DNA from 3 places in the Streptococcus lingualis genome. Region 3 is predicted to be linked to each of the others. Evidence: predicted binding sites of a transcription regulator. Region 3 holds the regulator's gene; each other region holds the start of a gene.
What was found. Region 3 encodes Rex, which represses fermentation and respiration genes when NADH is low (regulators of the CRP and FNR family bind a similar motif). Its sites were predicted from a motif close to TTGTGAANTANTTCACAA; they were not measured.
Positions count from the first base shown of each region.

Region 1 (5,642 bases), 580 kb from region 3:
TTTCATAGCCATATTGTACAAGTTTTAGAGTGTTTTAGCAATACAAATAAGATATTTTTATTGCAATAATAAAAGAGATAAATAATAACCTCCAAGTCTACAAAAAAGGCTTATCCTTACGGATAAACCTCTGGTTAATTTATAATCTATTTATATTCAGTAAAAATTAATCTAGCATTATCACTTGGTAAATCAGGATCAGAGTTATATAAACTAGTTGAAATTATATCTCCGTCTTCTAATTTCACGACAACATCTTGATTACCAGAATTTAGAGTTTGTTCTTTCTTTTTTTTCGTTGAATTATTATAAATATCAATTGACCAACCTAAATTATCAAATTCAGGATCTAGCTTCACATTCGTACTCAGTTTATACGTACCAGCTTTAATATCACGCCCCACTACATACTCTCCAATTCCCGCTTCATTACTCATTTCTACTTTTTCTGGTACTGCATTAAACTTAATCTTGGAAATATTACTAAAATCCAATGTATCACCCTCAAATAAAATAATCCTGATTTTTGAAGGATAATCTGTTGATGTTCCTGGTGCACCTGCTACCCAATTAATAAACAGTGAAAAAGGATCCTTCCTATTTCCAAAAATATTTCCTGATCCTCCTGTTATTTCCAAATCATAAATACCAGGTTTTACATCTCCGTTCTCACCCACAACAACATCTCCGGTGACATAGATTTCTTCTGTTGATTTCGATTGTTTTGCTAACAAATTCATCTCTTCTAAACGCGAGTTCTCTTTAGTAACATCTTTCATTGACGAATTCTTTTCAGACTTAGGTGTCGAATCCGATTTTACCGTTGGATTCTTTTCAGGCAAAGCAGTATCTTTCGATACATTATTAGTATGACAAGCCGTCAGCAACGAGCCAGCTATTAAAACTGTTAACAATAATTTAGTGTTTTTCATATTCACACTACCTCCTATATACCTAAAACTTAATTTCATTTTAGCACAACCTATTACAGAAGTAAATATATTAACATTTTTATATAATCGTGGATTGATTTTAACTTACAATTCTATTCATTCAACATTAATCAGATGAAATGAATATAAAATCAAAAAAGGTTTATCCTTGCGGATAAACCTCTGGTTAATAACATTTCAAAGCTAAATTAAGCTTTGCCTTCTGAACCGAATACGTCGATACGTTCTTCAACAGCTGCAGTAATTGCTTCGAAACCTGGTTTCAAGAATTTACGTGGGTCGAAGAGTTTCTTCTTGTCGTATTCTGCTTCGTTTGCATCGTATTCACGTACGAATTGACGAGTAGCATTTGCAAATGCGATTTGGCATTCAGTGTTCACATTAACTTTTGCAACACCAAGTTTGATCGCTGCTTGGATTTGATCATCAGGGATACCTGATCCACCGTGCAATACGATTGGGAATCCTGGAACAGCTTCAGTCAATTTTTGCAAGTGGTCAAGGTGAAGACCTTTCCAGTTTGCTGGGTAAGGACCGTGGATGTTACCGATACCTGCAGCCAAGAAGTCGATTCCTGTAGCAACCATTGCTTTAGCGTCTTCGATTGGTGCCAATTCACCGTCACCGATGATACCGTCTTCTTCACCACCGATAGTACCAACTTCAGCTTCTACTGAGATACCTTTAGCATGAGCTTTTTCAACGACATCTTTCGCCAATTTAAGGTTTTCTTCAACTGGAAGGTGTGAACCGTCAAACATGATTGAAGTGTAACCAGCTTCGATACATTCAAGAGCATCGTCGTAGTGACCATGGTCAAGGTGAATAGCAACTGGTACAGTGATACCCATTGATTCTACAAGGTTTTCAATAAGGGCTTTACATACTTTGTAACCACCCATGTATTTAGCAGCACCCATAGAAGTTTGGATAAGTACTGGAGCTTTCTTAGCTTCTGCTGCACGCAAGATAGCTTGAGTCCACTCAAGGTTGTTTGTGTTAAATCCACCAACTGCATAACCATTGTCACGAGCTGCTTGGACAAATTTTTCTGCTGAAACGATTGCCATTAGTCATAGGCCTCCTATATATTTTTGTGGGGTTAATCCCACTTACATTGTTTATTTTATCACTTTTTAGATGAAATTGCTAGTTTTTCCTGTGCCTTTAAGCGATTTCTTACGATAAATGAGGAGGAACCCTCTCTCTCCTAAGACTTCTATCCTATTCAAAAAGCAAAAAAGGGGCGCAAGCCCCTTTCAATCCTTCTCTTTAAAATTTTTTAATGAAAGGAGAAAAGCAATCCCGCAAATCACAAGGAGTCCACCTGCGACCCATTGAGAATAGAAATAAGCAGCAAATAACTGACTGTCGGTAAACATTTTCCCAAGAAGTCCGTTTACCAATCCCTCAAGAAAGGGAATATTCTCACACACAGCAAGGATTGAGGCAAGAAAGAGAATACTGCCCGCTATCAGAAAAAGATAAAGAATCCATTTTTTGATTCTTTTTTCATCTCTGAGCAGATACTTAGAAGCAATCGCCACTAAAAAAATGAAAACATTCCATATGTTTAAGGCGATAAAATATCTAAAAGTATCCTTGTATGCGCCTATCCCCATCGCTAAAATCAGGATAGGACCGAAAAAATTAATGGCACTTCCCAATAGTGCAAAGAGGCCATCGACCAAAACCAGATACTTCTTCTTCATGTTCTCACCTCATCTCACACCTATTCTACCACAAAGAGATTTGAAAACAAAAAAAGATAGCCGAAGCTATCTTGATCCGATGCGGAGAGAGGGACTTGAACCCTCACGACCTAAAGCGGTCACAGGATCCTTAGTCCTGCGCGTCTGCCAATTCCGCCATCCCCGCGATTGAGTACTTTACTAGTATATCAATCAACGACTTTTTTGTCAAGATTTTTTTCAAACTTTTTTCAGAGTTTGTCATTTTTTCACAAAAGGGAGCAGGTCCTTCAACCTGCTCCCTTGATTTTTATTTGCTATCGTGGTTTTCAACTGCCGCTGTGATAAAGGCTGTGTAAAGTCCTTCTGGGCGGTTTGGACGGCTTGACAATTCTGGGTGGTATTGGCAAGCAACAAAGAATTTGTTTTCTGGGATTTCAACGATTTCGACCAAACGGTTGTCTGGTGAAACGCCTGAGAAGACAAATCCTGCTTCTTCGAACTGTTCACGGAAAGCATTGTTAAACTCATAACGGTGACGGTGGCGACGTTGTACCACTTCTTGATTGTCATAGGCAGCTGCTGCTTTTGAGCCTCGTTTGAGTTTAGATGGGTAAAGACCGAGACGGAGCGTTCCTCCCATGTCTTCCACATCGATTTGGTCCCGCATGATATCGATAATCGGATACTTGGTTTCTGGATCCAATTCGGATGAATTAGCCCCTTCCAAGCCTAAAACGTGACGGGCAAACTCGATACAAGTCAACTGCATCCCCAAGCAGACACCCAACATTGGGACGTCCTGTTCACGCGCATACTTGATGGCTTGAATTTTTCCTTCTGTTCCCCGTTGACCAAAACCACCTGGGACAATGATCCCATCCGCGTCTCCAAGGAGTTCTGCCACATTTTCAGCTGTCACATCATTGGCATTGACCCAATTAATTTTGACTTCTGCATCGTTAGCATACCCTGAGTGCTTCAAGGCCTCAACAACAGAAATGTAGGCATCTTGCAATTCTACGTATTTTCCAACCAAGGAAATCTTGACCTGTTTCTTGAGGTTCATGACCTTGTCGACCATCGCAGACCATTCTGTCATATCTGCTGCAGGAACATCCAATTTCAAATGGTCACAAACGATTTGATCCATGTTTTGCGCTTGCAAGTTCAATGGGATTTGGTACAAGTGTTCCACATCCAGTGACTCGATGACAGCTTCTGGTGCCACATCACAGAATTGAGCCAACTTGTTCTTAATTCCTTGACCAGCTGGTTTTTCTGTACGGATGACCAACATATTTGGTTGAATCCCAAGACCACGCAATTCTTTCACAGAGTGTTGCGTCGGCTTGGTTTTCATTTCTCCCGCAGCCTTCAAGTAAGGAAGAAGGGTGGTGTGGATGTACATAACGTTTTCAGCACCAACATCTGCCTTCATTTGACGAAGAGCTTCCAGGAAAGGAAGGGACTCAATGTCTCCAACTGTTCCCCCGACTTCTGTGATGATGACATCTGAATCTGTCGTCGTCGCTGCTCGTTTGATCTTTTCTTTCAAAGCATCTGTAATATGAGGAATCACCTGTACCGTCGCACCCAGGTATTCTCCACGACGCTCCTTGCGAAGGACTTCGCTATAAATTTTCCCTGTTGTCACATTTGAGTACTTATTCAAATTGATATCAATAAAGCGTTCATAGTGACCAAGGTCCAAGTCTGTCTCTGCGCCATCGTCTGTGACAAATACTTCCCCGTGTTGGTAAGGGCTCATCGTCCCTGGGTCAATATTGATATAAGGGTCAAATTTTTGGATGGTCACTTTCAATCCACGATTTTTGAGCAAGCGACCAAGACTTGCTGCGACAATCCCTTTCCCGATGGATGATACGACACCACCTGTGACAAAAATATATTTTGTTGACATGTGCTTTCCTCTTCTTCTAATGTTGTAGAGGCCATTCCTCTTTGCAGAAAAAACAAAAATAGCTCCCTAATCCTTAGGGAGCTCCGACCTCAAAATGAGGTGCCCGAACAATATCTTACCGCAAATGGATTACTTTGTCAAATTGAAAAATTCATGAAAATGATTTTCGCTGTTTACACGACCTTTTCCACTCCATTTTGTGTGACGAGAAATTTCTCAAATTGAAGCTGAGGCATGCAAAGAGCAAGGTCCTTGTGGATTCGTTCTAGCGCTTCTAAACGCATCTCGACTGACGTCTCGGTATTTCCTTGGATGACAAAGAGGGCGTTTTGCGTAGTCTCCTCAAATTTGTAATGGTCACTATCGCGTACATCCAACCAAGCCAGAACTCCTTTTTGATCCCGGTAGACAGGATCTGTCGGTGCGACATGTTTTTCACTAGAAAGGATAGGGAGAAAGAGATCGTCTCTTTGACTCACTGTAAATTCAATCGGTCCCTCAATCTTATCTAGGTCATGTCCTCCGATCGCGAGAAAAGACTTCAGCGATTCGACATTATAGATATCGATGATGCTATTGATCTGAGGAAGAGCTCCTCGATGCTGGATGTTTCGGATAAGAGCTAGGACTGTTGGTGGATTTTTCTTGATGCTACGCCCTACTTTTTGCAAAAGGTCTGTATACCCTTTAATGACAGGAGATGCCACTACTTCTTCTGTCTGACACTGGAGCGCCCATTGTTCAAGCTCTTTCTTCTTTTCAAGAAAAGAAGGGAGCAAAACTGCTTGAGGATCCACATTTCTAGCAATTCCGACCACAACTGTATCAATACCAAGAGCTACTAAACTTTGATCTAAACGAAAGTCCATCTGGAACACCTCCTATTGGGAATCCTTACACGTTTATCATACACCATTTCGCCACTTTTCTCAATGCAAACAAAAAGAGAGTGGGACAGAAATCGGTCATTCGTTAGAATTCGATTTCGTCGTCCTACCTCCGCACAGTTGAGTAGGGCTGTAAAAGCTGATGAAATCAGCGTAGTAGAGTCCACTCAACCACTGCGTCTTGCTC
Region 1 covers NZ_CP139419.1:1,836,265-1,841,906, forward strand. Annotated here, with positions in the region: gene SM123_RS08895 (alpha/beta hydrolase) at 1-12, opposite strand, end outside; gene SM123_RS08900 (hypothetical protein) at 147-932, opposite strand; gene SM123_RS08905 (class II fructose-bisphosphate aldolase) at 1,142-2,023, opposite strand; gene SM123_RS08910 (hypothetical protein) at 2,213-2,665, opposite strand; tRNA gene SM123_RS08915 (tRNA-Leu) at 2,746-2,831, opposite strand; gene SM123_RS08920 (CTP synthase) at 2,955-4,568, opposite strand; gene SM123_RS08925 (B3/B4 domain-containing protein) at 4,742-5,437, opposite strand.
Region 1: a site for Rex is predicted at 2,071-2,088, ahead of SM123_RS08905 (class II fructose-bisphosphate aldolase). Genes of this name have one in related genera too.

Region 2 (5,642 bases), 920 kb from region 3:
TCACAGATGGTCTTGCTCTTCAAGCTATTAAACTTGTCTTTGAAAACTTGGAAAGCTCAGTCAAGAATGCGGACTTCCATTCACGCGAAAAGATGCACAATGCGTCAACCATCGCAGGTATGGCCTTCGCCAATGCCTTCCTCGGTATTTCTCACTCAATGGCCCACAAGATCGGTGCGCAATTCCACACCATCCACGGACGGACCAATGCCATCTTGCTTCCATACGTTATCCGCTACAACGGTACACGCCCAGCCAAGACAGCTACATGGCCTAAGTACAACTACTACCGTGCAGATGAAAAATACCAAGATATCGCTCGTATGCTAGGACTTCCATGCTCTACTCCAGAAGAAGCCGTTGAAGCTTACGCAAAAGCTGTATACGAACTCGGTGAACGCTGTGGTATCGAAATGAACTTCAAAGCACAAGGCATCGATGAAAAAGAATGGAAGAAACATTCTCGTGAATTGGCCTTCCTTGCTTATGAAGATCAATGTTCACCAGCTAACCCACGTCTTCCAATGGTAGACCATATGCAAGAAATCATCGAAGATGCTTACTATGGTTACAAGGAACGTCCAGGACGTCGTAAATAAGACGCCAAGGAACAACTGATGTTTATCAGCTACCCCCACTCGAAAGAGCGGGGGATTTTTGCTATTTGGGTCCAAAACTCGTTTTTTCATAAAAAATTAGACTTTTTTTCAGAAATTGTGTTATTTTTATAGCATTCCGAGCTATTTTATGTTACCCTATAGTGTGTGAATCTGCCTGTAGCTGAAGGGTTATGATCCTTTTTCAGTTATAGGAAACGAAAAAATAAATCCAAGAAAGGAGGCCATCTCAAATGGAGTTAGAAGGTGACGTGCAAGGAAGACAAGATCAGGCACAGAAAATTATTGAAATGCCCCAACGAGATCGGGAAACTTCCACTTCAGAAAATCAGCCATCATCTGCTTCAGTGGTCTCCATGTATGGGCAGGAAAGGCCAAGCATTTCTAGCCTCCATCAGCAACTGGCAGGCGCGTCTGGAACCCAGACCATCCAATTGCGAGAGGAATTGGTGCTGGCGGTAGCGCAGAATGCTTCAGCGCAAGCAACTGTCTTTGAGGCAGAAGTTAAGGATAAGCTGGAAGAGGCCAAGGAGACGGTTTCTCATAAGGTCGCTGAGGTGTCACAAATGGCCCACAGCATGGCCCAATTTTTAACAGATGCAGAAGTGGAGCAACTATTAGGAGAGTTCTCCATGGATACTTGTTGGGACCAAGCAGTAGAGGCGGAAAACCTCGCCCAAGCAAAGGCCTACTCCACTCGCTTGTCAGATTTGGCAGGTCAGCTGGAGGCTGCATCAGCTCAATTGGTGGACTTGGACAAGGGACAAGCGACGGCCTTTGATTTTTCATAAGTAGGAGAAAAAGATGTTAGAGATCCTGGGAGAGGACAGAGAACGAATTGAGGAGCTCCATCGAGAGATTAAAAAGGAGCAAGAGCGGATTGCGATCAGAAGTTTGATTGCAACGCAAAAAGCCTTGATGATGTTGGAAGCGATGAGTTTGCAGGTAAGCTTGGGCGGTCAATCCGAAAAGATGCGCTCTTTTGCTACAACGACCCTAGTTAGTGATTTGAAAGATGGATTTACAGGAGGAGCAGCGGACGCGGTAGAAACAGCACTGAAATCAGTGAAGAAGCCGATTTTATTGAGTCCGATTAAAGGAGGTATGTGATGTACCATTCAGGAAATAGTGAATTAGAACAACTAGAAGATCGACATTACCGCTTCAATCAAAAACTGAGCGAGTTGGAGTGGGATTATGCGGATATGCGTATGGATGTCCGCCAACATACAGAAAATTTAGTAGACTGGCTAAGTGCCCTGCATTTTCAAGCCCCAAGTGCGGAGGCTCAAAGTGGCTTAGAGCGTTTATTTGCCTTGCAAGAAGAGTTTGAGGCAGAGCTCAAGCGCTATGAAGAGCGTTTAGAAGAAGAGCGTGAGCGCGAGCAGCAAGAGTACTACAAGCAGCGTCAACAATTAGAACAAGGTGATTGAAACATTCCTCTGGTAGAGATAAGAGGAATGTTTTTGTTTGCCCAAAAAACTTTTAAAAATGTGCTCATAAATTCTTGCAAGCGCTTACTTAATATGTTATAATATTCACAAAGAAACGAAAATAAAATGGTTTTATCAAACCAACAAAAAAGGAGTCGCTTATGAAAGCTGCAACTTATGTATCTGCAGGCAATCTGCAACTGCTGGATCAACCAAAACCAGTGATCAAAAATCCAACGGATGCCATTGTGCGTGTCTTGAAGACAACCATCTGTGGGACAGACCTTCACATCCTAGGAGGAGATGTGCCAGCTTGTAAAGAAGGCACGATTTTAGGCCACGAAGGAATCGGGATCGTCGAAGAAGTCGGCGATGCAGTGAATAACTTCAAGGTAGGCGACAAGGTCATCATCTCTTGTGTCACAGCTTGTAATACCTGCTACTACTGTAAACGTAGTTTGCCTTCTCACTGTGAAGATGGTGGTTGGATTTTGGGTCACTTGATCAACGGAACCCAAGCAGAGTATGTCCACATTCCACATGCGGATGGTAGTCTTTATCATGCGCCTGAAACTGTGGATGACGAAGCCTTGGTCATGCTCTCAGATATTCTCCCAACCTCTTATGAAATCGGGGTCCTCCCATCTCATGTAAAACCTGGGGACAATGTCTGTATCGTTGGAGCTGGTCCGATCGGTCTTGCAGCTCTCTTGACTGTGCAGTTCTTCTCACCAGCTACGATTATCATGGTGGACTTGTCTGAATCTCGTCTTGAAGCGGCTAAGAAATTTGGAGCAACTCACACCATCTGCTCCAGCGATATCGCTGAAATCAAGGCCTTTATCAATGAAGTGACCGAAGGTCGTGGTGTCGATATCTCCATGGAATGTGTGGGCTATCCTGCGACCTTTGATGTCTGCCAAAACGTCATCTCTGTCGGTGGACACATCGCTAATGTCGGTGTCCACGGAAAACCGGTTAGCTTCAATTTGGATGATTTGTGGATCAAGAACATTACCCTCAACACCGGTCTTGTCAATGCCAATACTACTGAAATGTTACTCAATGTCTTGAAATCAGGCAAGATCGATGCGACTAAGCTCATCACCCACCACTTCAAACTCTCAGAAGTTGAAAAAGCCTATGATGTCTTTAAACATGCGGGTGAAAACCATGCTCTCAAGGTGATTATCGAAAATGATATCAGTGAATGAAGTGGCAACTAATATTTGTTCATAGTTTTTTTAGACGGACCAGAGATATTCTGGTCCTATTTTCAACCCCCAAAAGCCAATGATTCCTTGCAAAATAAATTTGTTGTCTTATAATAGAAGTACAGAAAACGATTACATAAAGAGAAAGGTGTGATCTTATGAAACGGTTTTGTTATCATCGTGAATTCTGGATGGACTTCCATTTCTGGATCTTGGTCTTGCTTTTAGCGACTGTAGCTTTAACGATGCAGGCTCCGCTTTCGGTAGTTAGCCTAGCTTATCTTGCTTTTGTTGGGATTTTGATCCTTCTTCAGGTCTTTCAACCGTCTGTATCGACACGGCAGTATCCAGAAGGTAGCTACCATTTCAATTGGACCTTTTATCGCGATACCCGACTGTATATCAATCTCTTTTTACTAGCAGGTCTCTTGGCAGGCCCAATGGCTTCATCGGATATGGTCTATTGGATCTTGCTTGGAGCCGTCGTTGGCTCTATTGGCTTTGTATTTGTCGTAAAGGAAAAAGCGACCCAAAAGATGGCCTAAGGAATCACCATGTCCTAGATCTCTGAAACTAGTTTCAGAGATCTTTTTATTTTGCCCTAAAATGTGAAACTATAATCCAATTGCACGATTAATATTGTAAGCGCTTTAAAAATAGATTATAATCAATTTACAAGTACTCGAGTTGCCTTATTATCAAAGGAGAAGGAGTTATGTCAAAGATTACAAAAGATGAACTGATTGAACAAATCAAAGATGGCATCATTGTTTCTTGTCAAGCCCTCCCTCATGAACCGCTCTATACAGAAGCAGGAGGAGTTATTCCTCTCTTAGTCAAAGCGGCGGAGCAGGGTGGAGCTGTCGGAATCCGAGCCAATAGTGTCCGGGATATCAAGGAAATCAAGGAAGTGACCAAGTTACCGATCATTGGGATTATCAAACGCGATTACCCACCTGAAGAACCCTTTATCACAGCTACTATGAAAGAAGTCGATGAGTTGGCAGCTTTGGATATCGCGGTCATTGCGCTTGATTGTACCAAACGTCCGCGTCATGATGGGCTTTCGATGAGTGACTTTATCCATCAAGTCAAAGAGAAATATCCAGACCAACTCTTGATGGCTGATATTTCGACTCTGGAAGAAGGATTGACAGCTGTCGAAGCGGGAGTGGACTTTGTCGGAACAACCCTTTCGGGCTATACAGACTACAGTCCAAAGGTTGATGGTCCAGATTTTGAACTGATCCATAGTCTCTGCCAAGCAGGAGTAGATGTCATCGCAGAAGGCAAGATCCACTATCCGGATCAGGCCAAGAAAATCCATGATCTCGGGGTTCGCGGTATCGTCGTAGGTGGCGCCATTACCCGACCAAAAGAGATTACAGAGCGCTTCGTCGCAGCCTTAAAATGAGAAAACAAAACAGTAGATTGAAGGAGGAGGAGACCGAATAGAGAGTAGTCGAATTCATTTAATGAGAATGTTTCAGTGAAGGATAACGATGAAGATTTCAAGAAGGAAGTCATATTTGCTTAACTTTCTGCAACATAAATCTAGTGTAAAAGGAGAAATAGATGATATTTGATGATTTAATAAACATAAAATTGTACAAAGGGATTCATCCTAATCTGGATCAAGCGATTGATTTTCTCTATGAACACCGGAAAGATTCTTTTGAGCTAGGGAGATATGATATCGACGGTGACAAGGTCTTTCTCGTTGTCCAAGAAAACACCCTTAACAAAGATGAAAATGATCGCTTTGAACATCATCGCCGTTATGCCGACCTTCATTTATTAGTTGAAGGACATGAATTTTCTAGCTACGGTTCCCGTATCCTAGATGAAGCTATTCCATTTGATGAAGCAAGTGATATTGGCTTTGTTCATTGTGAGAAATTCTATCCACTTCATTTGGGCTATCATAATTTTGCAGTCTTCTTCCCTGGTGAACCTCACCAACCAAATGGCTATTCAGGTCAGGAAGAAATAGTCAGAAAGTATCTATTCAAAATTGCGATTGATTAGATATGTCAAATAGAAAATGGAGGAGATAAGCGATATAGTTAGTTTTTTCGGAGAAGTTAAGGCTTCAAAGCACTGATTACATATTTTGTATTAAAAATAGAAAGAGGAAAACAATGAAAAATAGTAAGAAAATTCTTTTCGCTTTGGTTCTCGCGTTATTCGCATTGTTTGTCACTGCATGTTCATCTTCAAAAAATGATGCAGAAGGAAGTAATAAAACTGGAGAATTATCTGGTGAAATTGTAATGTGGCACTCATTTACTCAGGGGCCTCGGTTAGAAAGTATTCAAAAATCAGCTGATGAGTTCATGAAGAAGCATCCAAAAGTTAAAATCAAGATTGAGACATTT
Region 2 covers NZ_CP139419.1:70,962-76,603, reverse strand. Annotated here, with positions in the region: gene adhE (bifunctional acetaldehyde-CoA/alcohol dehydrogenase) at 1-599, shown strand, start outside; gene SM123_RS00445 (hypothetical protein) at 851-1,408, shown strand; gene SM123_RS00440 (hypothetical protein) at 1,422-1,727, shown strand; gene SM123_RS00435 (hypothetical protein) at 1,727-2,050, shown strand; gene SM123_RS00430 (zinc-dependent alcohol dehydrogenase family protein) at 2,212-3,264, shown strand; gene SM123_RS00425 (ABC transporter permease) at 3,423-3,809, shown strand; gene SM123_RS00420 (N-acetylmannosamine-6-phosphate 2-epimerase) at 3,980-4,678, shown strand; gene SM123_RS00415 (NanQ anomerase/TabA/YiaL family protein) at 4,840-5,292, shown strand; gene SM123_RS00410 (ABC transporter substrate-binding protein) at 5,406-5,642, shown strand, end outside.
Region 2: a site for Rex is predicted at 2,144-2,161, ahead of SM123_RS00430 (zinc-dependent alcohol dehydrogenase family protein). Genes of this name have one in related genera too.

Region 3 (5,642 bases):
AGCACAAGCTGAATTGATGGCTAAATTCAAGCTTTCTGAACGTCAAAGTCAAGCCATTTTGGACATGCGTCTTCGTCGTTTGACCGGTTTGGAACGAGACAAGATCCAAAGTGAATACGATGATTTGGTTGCCTTGATTGCTGATTTAGCTGATATTTTAGCGAAACCAGAGCGTGTAGCTACTATTATCAAGGAAGAATTGGAAGAAGTCAAGCGCAAGTTTGGCGATGCTCGTCGGACTGAGTTGATGGTTGGTGAAGTCCTTTCTCTTGAAGATGAGGACTTGATTGAAGAAACAGATGTCTTGATCACCCTTTCTAACAAAGGCTACATCAAACGTCTGGACCAAGCGGAATTTACGGCTCAAAAACGTGGTGGACGTGGGGTTCAAGGAACTGGTGTGAAAGATGATGATTTTGTCCGTGAACTGGTATCTACGAGCACTCATGATCATCTGCTCTTCTTTACCAATAAGGGGCGTGTTTACCGTCTAAAAGGCTATGAGATTCCAGAATATGGTCGGACAGCCAAAGGATTGCCAATCGTCAATCTCTTAAAATTAGACGAAGGTGAATCGATTCAGACCATCATCAATGTGGAGCAAGACCGCAGTGACGAAGCTTATCTCTTCTTTACGACGCGACAAGGATTGGTCAAGAGGACCAATGTAGCTGAATTTTCAAATATTCGACAGAACGGTCTCAAAGCTCTGAATCTGCGTGATGAGGATGAATTGATCAATGTTTTCCTTACAGATGGTAATGCTGACGTCATTATCGGTACCAAGTATGGTTATTCTGTCCGCTTTAATGAGGCTGTAGTCCGGAATATGGGACGTTCTGCCACAGGTGTACGTGGTGTGAATCTCCGCGAAGGAGATAAGGTTGTTGGGGCTAGCGTCGTTACGGATCAAGATGAAGTATTGATCATCACTGAAAAAGGGTATGGTAAGCGGACAATGGCTGGCGAATATCCAACCAAAGGCCGTGGCGGTAAAGGAATCAAGACAGCCAATATCACAGAGAAAAATGGTCCCTTAGCTGGTCTTTTAACTGTTAAAGGGGATGAAGATCTGATGATCATTACCGATACCGGAGTTATGATCCGCACAAGTGTTGGGAATATCTCTCAAACGGGTCGTTCAACTCAGGGTGTGAAAGTTATGAGACTGGATCAGGATGCGAAAATTGTGACCTTTACAACAGTCCAACCCGAAGAAAAAGATGAAGAAGTAGTGGAAGAAAACGAATAGATAAGGGGACAGCATGTCACGCAAAAGAAAAAAGAAAAAGAGTTTACGCAATACTCTTATCAACATCGTTGCAACACTTTTGATTATTCTCTCGCTTCTCTTAATTTTCAATGCTCCGATCCGAAACATGATTATGGTTTGGCATACCAACCAATACCAGGTTAGCAAGGTCGATAAAAAAACCATTGATAAGAATAAAGAAGTGAAGACGAGCTTTGATTTCCAACATGTCCAGTCACTCTCGACGGAAGCCGTCATCAATGCCCAATGGCAAGCTCAAAAGCTACCAGTAATTGGGGGGATTTCGATTCCTGAATTAAACATGAACCTTCCGATCTTTAAGGGGCTTGAAAATGTAGCCCTCTACTACGGAGCAGGGACCATGAAGGAAAACCAAGTCATGGGGCAAGGCAATTATTCTCTTGCTAGTCACCACGTATTTGGCCTAACTGGAGCAAATGCCATGTTATTCTCACCATTAGAGAAAGCCAAGGCTGGTATGAAGATCTACATCACGGACAAAGAAAAAATCTATACTTATGTCATCTCGTCAGTTGAGACAGTGACTCCAGATCGTGTAGATGTCATTCAAGATCGTGAAGGCGTTAATGAGATCACCTTGGTGACCTGTGAGGATGCTGCAGCGACTTACCGTACGATTGTAAAAGGAAATTTGGAAACCTCTGTTGACTATGACAAGGCTCCAAAAGACATCCTGGATTCATTCAGCAAGTCTTATAATCAAATGCAACTTTAAGAAAATAAAGCCCGAGACAGAAATGTCTGGGCTTTTTCTATGTAGGAAGCTAGGAGAAATTCTTGTAAAATTGTAAGAGATTGGTAATATAATGTAAGGAACTTGTCATAATATTAAGGGAAAATCAGTATATAATAAAGGGGAAAGAGTATGATAAGGAGGTAGAATAGTGACAAAAGAGCGAATTTACCATCTCTTGCATCATTTCTATAATCTCTTAGTAAACGATTTTCCACGAAATGGTTTAATTACGAAAGGAATCTATGAAGTAGAGCAGGTCTACCAAGCTTTAGAGGCCATTCCTCAGAGCCAGGAGTACTTGATTCGCTGTGAAATTCAACAGTTTTTAAAAGAGCTTGAACAAGTTCAAACAGGTTACCAGATCCGCTTTAATAAAGATGAAGTCTTAGTGTTAGATGATTTGAAGGAAGAAATTGCCTGTAAATAATGCAAGGTCGTCGTTTTCTCTATTTATTACGAATTAATAAGTGAGGAGGAAATTATGTACGACATATCATTTATTGAACCATCTTTGCTTCCTAGAGAACGTTTGGTTTCTGAAGGGGTAGATAAGCTAAGTCATCAAGAATTGCTATCCATTCTCTTACGGACAGGCAATAAGAAAAAAAGCGTTTATGAGATTGCACAAGGTCTTTTGAGTTCGGTTAATAGTTTAAAGGAGTTAAGTCAATTAACCCTAGAGGAGCTACAGGAAATCTCAGGTATTGGCCGGGTGAAGGCCATCGAACTTCAGGCTGTGATTGAGTTTGGACGAAGGATTCATAAAGACGAATTGATGAGTTCTGAACAGATCATGAGCAGCCAGAAATTGGCCCATAAAATTCAACAGGAAATCGGCCATAAGAAACAGGAGCACCTGGTTGCCCTCTATTTAAATACGCAGAATGAAATTATTCATCAGCAGACCATTTTTATTGGAACCGTGAATCGAAGTATTGCGGAGCCACGTGAAATCCTGCATTATGCACTGAAGCACATGGCAACCTCTATCATCTTGGCGCACAATCATCCATCTGGTGCCGTATTTCCCAGTAAAAATGATGATGAAGTAACGCAACGAGTTTTAGAGGCCTGTGAAGTGATGGGTTTAACCCTATTGGATCACTTGATTGTATCTGAAGAAAACTATTATAGTTACCGTGAAGAAACCGATTATTTGGCATAAAAAAGAGAGTGGGACAGAAATCGTTAATTCGTTAGAATTCGATTTCGTCGTCCCACCTCCGCACAGTTGAGTAGGGCTGTAAAAGCTGTTAAAATCAGCGTAGTAGAGCCCACTCAATCACTGCGTCTTGCTCGACAATCCAAAAATAATTGAGAGGCTAGGACTTTTGTCCCAGCCTCTTTTCTTGTTAATGTATAAGTCTTTATTCTTCGTTTTTTCGCATGAAATAAAGGAGTGTTTGCAATTCACTGGTGAGATCGACATATTGAACGACGACATCTTTAGGGACTGTTAGATGTACTGGTGAGAAGCTGAGAATTCCCTTGACACCAGCGTCTACCAAAAGACTAGCAACTTCTTGAGCCTTGACGCTAGGAACAGTAAGGATGGCTGTTTGAATGCCTTCTTGTTTGAGCTTTTCTTTGATGGTGGAAATACCGTAAATGGGAATTCCGTCCTTACTTTTGGTATTGATCAGCTCATGATCGTCTAGATCAAATGCCATGACAATTTTCATCTTATTGCGTTCATGGAAGCGATAGTTGAGAAGCGCACTTCCCATATTTCCGATCCCCACAATAGCGACATTGGTAATGGCATTGTCATTTAAAAGATCTGCAAAGAAGTTCATCAGTTTTTTTACGTCATAACCAAATCCACGTCTTCCTAATTCACCAAAATATGAGAAATCTCGTCGAACAGTAGCAGAGTCAATCCCAATTGCATCAGCAATTTGCTTGGAATTGGCGCGCTCTATTTTTTCAGAGTTAAAGCGTTTAAAAATGCGGTAGTAGAGCGATAAGCGTTTTGCTGTTGCGCGTGGAATTGGAGTATTTTTATCATGTTTCACAATATCACAACCTTTCCCTCTTATTGTATAGGAAGATTGTGAAAAAATCAACTATCTAGAGTGGTTTTTCAAAAATATTTTTGTCTAAAGAAAAAGCTGATGACGATGGGAGAGTTCCATCAGCATCAGCTTAGTTTTCAGCTTGTTCTACCTTTTTCAAAAAAGCATAGAGTCCATCGACTCGTCCTGTATAGGGTAGCTTTTCCCCCTTGTATTCAATCGATACAATTGAGTAAGAGTCAGGCAAGGTTACACAGCCTGAAAATGCTAGGATACAAGCCGCAAGGTCAGTATAAGTAGTCGTTCGTTCTACTTGGTAAGCGTCGATATAAGTTAGGGTTACCATATTAGGCCTCTGTTTTGTTGAAAATTTCTCTTTCGACAAGACTATCCATTAAGAAATAGAATTTTTGTTGGATAATGTCATTTTCTGGATTTTTAAAGATATTAACCAGGCGAAGTCCAGACTTGTCTGTAATATTGATCTTAAAACCTGTCAAATCTTTATTGAAAATAATTTTAAGTAGGAAGCCTTCGCCGCTATTTGGAACGGCTTCGAGCAAACGATTTAACTCGTAATTTCCAACTTTGGTAACAGCGAATGTATTGTCACGTAAGGTATATTTTTTAACATTTGGGTGTAGACTATAGGTATATTTGCAGTCTTTCAATGAAACACTTGTTTCAAAAGCCATATTGTTCTCCTATGATAAAATTTCTTTAAGTTTTGCGAGGAAGTCTTGAACCTCCTCTACGGTATTGAGTTCTGAAAAACTAATTCGAAGGGATTCTTTTAGGCGTGAGCTATCTTTTCCATAGAGCGCCTCAAGGACATGGCTGGGTTGAACTGTACCGGCGGTACAAGCAGAACCTGTAGAGACAGAAATTCCAGCAAGATCGAGTCGCATCAATAATACATCATTTTGGACACCCGGAAAGCCAAGGTTCCAAACAAATGGAAGATGATCGTCATTCGCATTTACGTAGTAGTCGTAGGCTGCTAAACCATTGACTAGTTCTTGGCCGAGTTTTTGAACCTGGTTGAAATTTTCTACTTGATGTAGTGTAGCTTGCTGAAGCGCAGTTGCCATCCCGACAATAGAAATGAGATTTTCCGTGCTGGCTCTCATCTTACTTTCCTGATCACCACCATGGATGAGATTATCAAAATCTGGGACGGCTGCATAAAGGAAACCGACTCCCTTGGGGCCATGGAATTTGTGGGCAGAAGCACTGAGAAAATCAATCCCTAACTCTTCGGGATAGACCGGGACTTTCCCAATTGCTTGGACAGCATCAACGTGAAAGGCAGCTGGATGATCTTTTAAGAGTTCTCCGATTTCTTTAATCGGAAGAAGATCGCCTGTCTCGTTATTGGCAAACATGGTAGAGACAAGAATGGTATCCGGTCTAAGTGCAGCCTTGATATCACTAGCCTGAATGCGTCCATCTCTTGGTTGGACGATCGTAACTTCAAATCCGAAACGTTCTACAAGATATTCGATGGGTTCAAGAACCGCATGGTGTTCCAAAGCGGTCGTAATGATGTGTTTGCCATCTGCTTGGTGTTTCAAGCAGTAGCCTTTTATAACGGTAT
Region 3 covers NZ_CP139419.1:1,259,656-1,265,297, reverse strand. Annotated here, with positions in the region: gene gyrA (DNA gyrase subunit A) at 1-1,252, shown strand, start outside; gene SM123_RS05965 (class A sortase) at 1,266-2,009, shown strand; gene SM123_RS05960 (hypothetical protein) at 2,179-2,457, shown strand; gene radC (RadC family protein) at 2,512-3,195, shown strand; gene SM123_RS05950 (redox-sensing transcriptional repressor Rex) at 3,398-4,045, opposite strand; gene SM123_RS05945 (DUF4649 family protein) at 4,176-4,391, opposite strand; gene SM123_RS05940 (DUF1831 domain-containing protein) at 4,393-4,740, opposite strand; gene SM123_RS05935 (cysteine desulfurase family protein) at 4,750-5,642, opposite strand, start outside.